One region of the Exiguobacterium sp. s40 genome, then DNA from elsewhere that is predicted to be linked to it. Evidence: predicted binding sites of a transcription regulator. Region 1 holds the regulator's gene; each other region holds the start of a gene.
The links. The regulator Rex, encoded in region 1, represses fermentation and respiration genes when NADH is low (regulators of the CRP and FNR family bind a similar motif). The targets are predictions, from matches to a motif close to TTGTGAAATATTTCACAA.
Positions count from the first base shown of each region.

Region 2: KNP02_RS09445 (cytochrome c oxidase subunit 2A) is a predicted target of Rex. The motif match lies at 1,396-1,413, and genes of this name have one in related genera.
Region 3: ric (iron-sulfur cluster repair di-iron protein) is a predicted target of Rex. The motif match lies at 1,222-1,239, and genes of this name have one in related genera.

Region 1 is NZ_JACSLC010000013.1:69,130-71,400, reverse strand. Features, by position in the region: gene KNP02_RS11735 (ABC-F family ATP-binding cassette domain-containing protein) at 1-1,044, opposite strand, end outside; gene KNP02_RS11730 (redox-sensing transcriptional repressor Rex) at 1,194-1,850, shown strand; gene KNP02_RS11725 (twin-arginine translocase TatA/TatE family subunit) at 1,850-2,068, shown strand; gene tatC (twin-arginine translocase subunit TatC) at 2,072-2,271, shown strand, end outside.
Region 2 is NZ_JACSLC010000009.1:29,325-31,595, reverse strand. Features, by position in the region: gene KNP02_RS09455 (b(o/a)3-type cytochrome-c oxidase subunit 1) at 1-721, opposite strand, end outside; gene KNP02_RS09450 (cytochrome c oxidase subunit II) at 722-1,192, opposite strand; gene KNP02_RS09445 (cytochrome c oxidase subunit 2A) at 1,215-1,334, opposite strand; gene KNP02_RS09440 (Crp/Fnr family transcriptional regulator) at 1,577-2,271, opposite strand, start outside.
Region 3 is NZ_JACSLC010000015.1:28,976-31,246, forward strand. Features, by position in the region: gene aceA (isocitrate lyase) at 1-1,152, shown strand, start outside; gene ric (iron-sulfur cluster repair di-iron protein) at 1,300-2,007, shown strand; gene modA (molybdate ABC transporter substrate-binding protein) at 2,115-2,271, shown strand, end outside.

The DNA.
Region 1 (2,271 bases):
GAGATGCTGGGCGATCGGCTCCTCATAGCCGATGGCGAGGTCGCTGCCGCTCAACACGTCGTTCCCGCTTTGGCGTTTGATTGAGAACGAGAGGACGGCACTTCGCTCGTCACCATCCGGCACGTCCATCCGGTCGATCTTCTCGAGACGTTTGCGGACGCTCTGGGCCCGTTTCGTCGTCGTCGCCCGGGCGATGTTGCGCTGGATGAAGTCCTGCATCTTGGCAATCTCTTCTTGTTGCGACTCGAACTGCTTCTTCTCTTGCTCATAAATCGCGGCCTTCTGCTCGAGATACTTCGTATAGTTGCCGACGAAACGACGGCTCCGGTGGCGCGACAGCTCATAAACGACCGAGACGACGCGGTCGAGGAAGTAGCGGTCGTGGGAGACGATCAAGACGGCGCCTTTATAACCGCTCAAATACTTCTCGAGCCAACCGAGCGTCTCGATGTCCAAGTGGTTCGTCGGCTCATCCAAGATGAGCAGGTCTGGACTTTGAAGGAGCATCTTCGCCAGGGCGAGGCGGGTCCGTTGTCCGCCGGAGAGCGTATCGATGCGGCGTTCGAAGTCGTCCGGATAGAAACGCATCCCATGAAGGACGGAGCGGATCGTTGCCTCGTATTGATAGCCGCCGCGGTCTTTGAACGTATGCTGTTCTTCATCGTAAGACGACAGCAGGCGCTCATAGGCGGCCGGGTCGTTCAAAATGCGCTCTGAACCCATGTCTTGCTCCATGCGGCGCAGCGTCTTTTCTTGTTCGATTAAATCGGTGAAGACATTGAGCATCTCATTCCAAATTGTCTCGTTGGATTCGAGTCCTGAATCTTGGGCCAGGTAGCCGATGGTGACGTCTTTTGGCTTCATGATATCGCCCGAGTCGTAGTTGTATTCCCCGGCGATGACTTTGAGCAATGTCGACTTGCCGGCACCGTTACGGCCGACAAGCGCGACGCGTTCGCCTTCTTGAATTTCGAGTTTGACGTTCTCTAAAATCGGCTCGACGCCGAATGATTTCGATAAGTTATTGACTTGCAGTAGGATCAAGTGAAAAAACCCCTTTCTCTCTATTTAGTATACTTTATTTCTTCCCCTTTTCAGGTATATTCGTTGAGTGGTCATGTGAATTCGTTTACAATCAAGGTGTATGAAATTAGATTCGTTTGAAACGCGTCGTAAAAAGGAGGCTCTTTCCGTTGAGTCAAAACGAACCAAAGATTCCGCAAGCGACAGCCAAACGGTTGCCACTATACTATCGGTTTATCCAAAGCCTGCATTCATCAGGAAAACAGCGTGTCTCTTCTGCTGAACTGAGTGAGGCGGTCAAGGTCGATTCGGCCACAATCCGTCGCGATTTCTCGTACTTCGGTGCGCTCGGTAAAAAGGGATATGGCTATAACGTACAGTATCTGTTAGACTTTTTCCGTAAGACACTGAATCAGGACGAGATTACGAACGTCGCCTTAGTCGGGGTTGGTCATCTCGGGACAGCTTTCGTCAACTATAACTTCCTTAAAAACAATAACACACATATCGTCGTCGGGTTCGACGCAGACGAGACAAAAGTCGGCACGACGATGTCCGGTGTCCCGATTCATCACGTCGATGAGATGGAACAGATCATGAAGCAAAACAAGATTGACGTCGCGATTTTGACGGTGCCGTCTGTCTATGCACAGCCTGTCGCGGATGACTTGGTCCGCTTCGGCATCAAAGGCATCTTGAACTTTACACCGGCCAGGCTTACTGTGCCGGACACGGTCCGCGTCCATCATATCGACTTGTCGATCGAACTCCAGTCGCTCATTTACTTTATGCAACACTATCCATCTGCTGAGGGGGTCCATCAATAATGGAATTACTATCATCGTTGCTCGTCGTCGGTATTCCTGGGGGAGCGAGTATCTTCATTATCGCCATCGTCGCGCTTATCATCTTCGGGCCGAAGAAATTGCCTGAATTCGGACGCGCCGCCGGACAAACGCTCCGTGAGTTCAAAAATGCCACGAGTGGCATGATGAACGAGCATGACGAGAAAGACAAGAAAGAAATTGAGAAGAAAGAGCAGTAAGCGATGAGCCATCAACCTGATCAAGAACGGGCACTGTCCGACCACTTGACAGAGCTGCGGAGACGACTGATGCTGTCGGCATTTGTCGTCTTTGCCTTCTTTTTGATTGCTTTGCCGAGTGTCAAATATGTGCTCGCCTATCTCCAGGCCGACCTCGTCGAACGAGGGCTTGAATTGAACGCCTTTGGGGTCGCGGACCCGCT
Region 2 (2,271 bases), on a different contig from region 1:
AGAAATAGACGAGGGGGTGACCGAAGTACCAGAACAACGTCCGTGATAACTCAATCCCGACCGTATCTTTCCATCCGAGCGAGAGCGGTAGCAGCTGGAACAGAATCGTTCCGGCAACACCAAGCGTTGCGATGACCCACAATAGCATCGTCATGACACTCATATACGCCGGAAGCGGCGGGTGAATACCTGGGTTCTCCCGTTTGTAGTCCGCATACATCCGGAACATGGCGAACGCAGACAACCATGTGCCGACGACGAACAAGACGAGGCCGATATAGAAGATCGGGTCGGCCATGAGCGGCGCGTAAAACGTATACAACACGGTCGCTTTATTGGCGAGCACCATGATCGTGACGAGCACGGCACCGGCGATGATCATCCAAAATCCGAGCCACGCGACCCGGGTCGGGAACGACTCAAAACGTCCGAACGACTTAGCGAGGAGCGCGTAAAGAAGACCGATGATGAACATTGTCGTGAAGACGAGACCGAGCATGATGCCGTGCGCGGTCAAGAGTTGATAATAACCGAACACTTCCGGGATGACGCCCGTTCGGATGAGCGTCTGCATGAGTCCTGCCAAACCGCCGATCAGGACGGCGAGGACCGAAATGACGACATGGGCATAGGCGAGGCGCGCTTCTTTAACACCGATACTTGGTACCGGTACGCCGCGTTCCATTTCCCACTGTTTTAATTTTGAGGCTACGTCATTCATTTAGTCCACCACCTTAATTTTTGTCGACATCATGTGATGTCCGGTCCCACAGTATTCGTTACATAGAATCAAGAATTCGCCTGCTTCTTCGAACGTATACGTGAGCGAGTTGATGTGGCCTGGCACGACCATCATATTGACCGGTGTCCCTGTCAATTGGAACCCGTGGACGACGTCCGGTGACGTGACGAGAAACGTGACTTTCGCCCCTTTTGGGATTTCCACATTGCCCGGTGTGAATGTGAACGCTTGGGCGACCATGACGAGCTCATACTCGTTGTCACCGATTTTATGAAGCCCTGGTTTGTCGAACGGTGCAGTTTGATGCACTTTTGCCGGGTCGATCAAATCGGCGTCCGAAGCCGGCTGATTCCCTGCCGCAAACGCAGAGATACCGAGCACTGTCAAAAAGACACCTAATAGAATAATGCCGAATACTAACCAATACTTCTCAAGTTTATGAATATGCATCGTGCTTCCCTCCTCTTGCTCGTTATCGTGTCACAAATAAGTAAAAGACCGACGACCACATGGCAATGATGACGCCAGCGACAATCATGACCGATGTGAACGTGCCTTTTAAGTTCGGTTCTTGTCCATCGTTTTTCTCCACGTGAAGGACCCCTTTCCCTTTGATTTCCACTTTCATTGTATGAAAAGGGGCACTGATTAATATGTGACATTTGTCACTTCAAAAGTGACAATCACATCAAATTTGCGTAGTTTCCACACATAAAGTTCACATTTTGTATAAAGGCATACAAAAAAGGCGATTGTCCCGATACGAATCGAGTCAACCACCTATTCGGTTTCACGCGCTTTGACAAGGTGAAACGTTGCAGCTCTCTTGAAAGATTAAAGCCGACAAATACCGGCGGGACAGCCTTCGCAGTAACATAGCTCTTTCAAGAAATCGATGTCATGCAAAATCATCTCTGTCCCCGTCGTCGTCAACATGCCTTCCTTCCGCCACTGGTTCATCATCCGATTCACCGTCTCGCGAGGTGCGCCAATCAGCTGCCCGAGCTCCCCGTCTGACGGATGTTTCGGCACGACGATCCCTTCTGCTGACTCGACGCCGTCCATCGCCGCCATGCGAAGCAACGTCGAGGCGAGCGCCCCTGGCTTTCCATACAGCAACAAGTCACGCAACTTCATCTCGGACTGTTTACGCATCATCGAAGTCCAACGCAACACCTCCGTAGCCAGCTGCGCGTCTTGACGCACGAGCTCGTCCATCTCTTGTTTTGAAATCCAGCCGATGACACTGTCCTCGGTCGTCTCGATACTGTAGGAGCTCGGGAATACATCGTCGATGTCGAACTCTCCAAAGAAGTCGTCAGCGCCGTATATGAACATGATGAGCGAACTCCCTTTTTTCGTCAGTTTCGTGAATTTGACGGTACCGCTCTTCAAATAAAAGAACTTACTGCATTTTTCTCCTTCCCAACAAACGATACTCGCTTTTGAATATTCTTGAAACGTCATCATCTCGAATAAGAGCTGTTTCGTCTCTTCTGAGAAGACGAAGCTGTTCGGTTGGGTCGTCC
Region 3 (2,271 bases), on a different contig from region 1:
ACAAAAGGGGCGGAACGGTTATGGGAGTTACTCCATGAACGAGATTACGTTCACGCGCTCGGCGCATTGACGGGAAATCAGGCCATCCAACAAGTGAAGGCGGGCCTCGAAGCCATCTATTTGAGCGGATGGCAAGTCGCCGCCGATGCGAACTTGTCGGGTCACATGTACCCTGACCAAAGCCTGTACCCGGCTAACTCGGTGCCGAGCGTCGTCAAACGGATTAACCAGGCGCTTCAACGGGCCGATCAAATTCAAACGGCGGAAGGGAAAGGCGATACGCATTGGTTCGCCCCGATCGTCGCTGACATGGAAGCCGGTTTCGGCGGTGTGCTCAACGTCTTCGAGTTGACGAAGGCGATGATCGAGGCGGGCGCCGCCGGTGTTCACTTAGAAGATCAACTGTCGTCGGAGAAGAAGTGCGGTCACCTCGGTGGCAAAGTGTTGCTGCCGACACAGACGGCCGTGAAGAACTTGATTGCCGCACGGCTTGCGGCAGACGTCATGGGGGTGTCGACGATTATCGTCGCCCGGACGGATGCTCACGCAGCGAATTTGATTACGAGCGACATCGACCCAATCGACCATCCGTTCATCGTCGGTGACCGGACGCCGGAAGGCTTTTACCGGACCGAGGCGGGAATTGAACAGGCGATCGCACGCGGTCTCGCCTATGCACCGTACGCCGATCTCGTTTGGTGCGAGACGTCCGAGCCTGATTTGGACGAAGCGCGTCAATTCGCGGATGCGATTCATGCGAAGTATCCGGGCAAACTTCTCGCTTACAACTGTTCGCCGTCATTCAATTGGAAGAAGAAGTTGTCGGATGACGAGATCGCAACGTTCCAACAAGAGATTGGTGCGATGGGATACAAGTTCCAATTCGTGACGCTCGCTGGCTTCCACTCGCTCAACTTCGGAATGTTCGAACTCGCACGCGGGTATAAAGACCGCGGGATGGCCGCCTACTCGGAACTGCAACAGGCCGAATTCAGTGCAGAACAGCACGGTTATACGGCGACACGTCACCAACGTGAGGTCGGGACCGGGTATTTCGATGAGGTGTCTCTCGTCATCTCGGGAGGCCAGTCGTCAACGACGGCACTGGCCGGATCGACCGAGGCAGAACAATTTGAAGCGCCGTCCCATTAAGCGTCGCCCCTCCACAAGAGGGGCTTTTTTTGTGTCCAAATTCAGAACGCGTGCATCCTGTTCACTTAAATGTGACGTATTTCACATTTTTGTCGTCAAACTCTTGCTACGCTGAACATGTCAAAATGAATATGGAGGTTATGACAGATGACACAGACATTCACGGGCGATACGCACGTATCTGAAATCGTCAAACAATGCCCGCAAGCAGCAGACATTTTCAAACGGAACCGAATCGATTTTTGTTGTGGCGGCAACCGGCCACTCGCTGAAGCGACTGACAAATCGAAACGGTCGACGGAAGACATTTTAGAAGAAGTCAATGCGCTCTATCAACGCAAGCAAGAGATGAACGAGAAGAGCATCGATTGGGATGCTGCTTCTTCATCGGAATTGATTGAGCACATCATTTATAAGCATCACCAGTTTTTGACGGACGAATTGCCACAGCTCACACCATATGTGACAAAAGTGTTCCGGGTTCACGGACAAAACCATCCGCACCTCGGACGCATTCATCAACTGTTCAATCAATTGAAAGTGGAACTTGAACAACATATCGTCAAAGAAGAGACAGAAGACTTCCCGACGTTGCTTCGTCACGAGACGGCACCGACAGCTGAAACGAGACGGGAGCTCGACGACATCTTGGCCTCGCTCGAGTCAGAACATGCAGCAGCTGGAGACATTTTAAAAGAGTTACGTCACATCACGAACGACTATACGCCGCCTGAAGGTGCGTGTGGAACGTATCGTCTTGTGTATCAACGGTTAGAAGCGCTCGAGTCGGATACGTTCGAACATATTCATCTTGAAAACAACATTTTATTCCCGCGGGCGCGCACGTTCGCTTAAGAAATGGCACACCTCTACTGACGTGGGGGTGTGTTTTTGTGACGTTTGATACAGATGGGGGATGAATCAATCGCTACGATAAAGGGGAGGCAAAGGAGTGATTAATCATGAAACGGGTGAGTGGGGTCATCATCGGGGTGGCGATCGTCTTATTACTAAGTCAAGTCTGGTCGAGTTCAGATTCAGAGGACACCGTGACCATTTTGGCAGCGGCAAGTTTAGGGCCGGCTTTAGAAAAGGTCGAACAACAACTTGAAGCGGAAT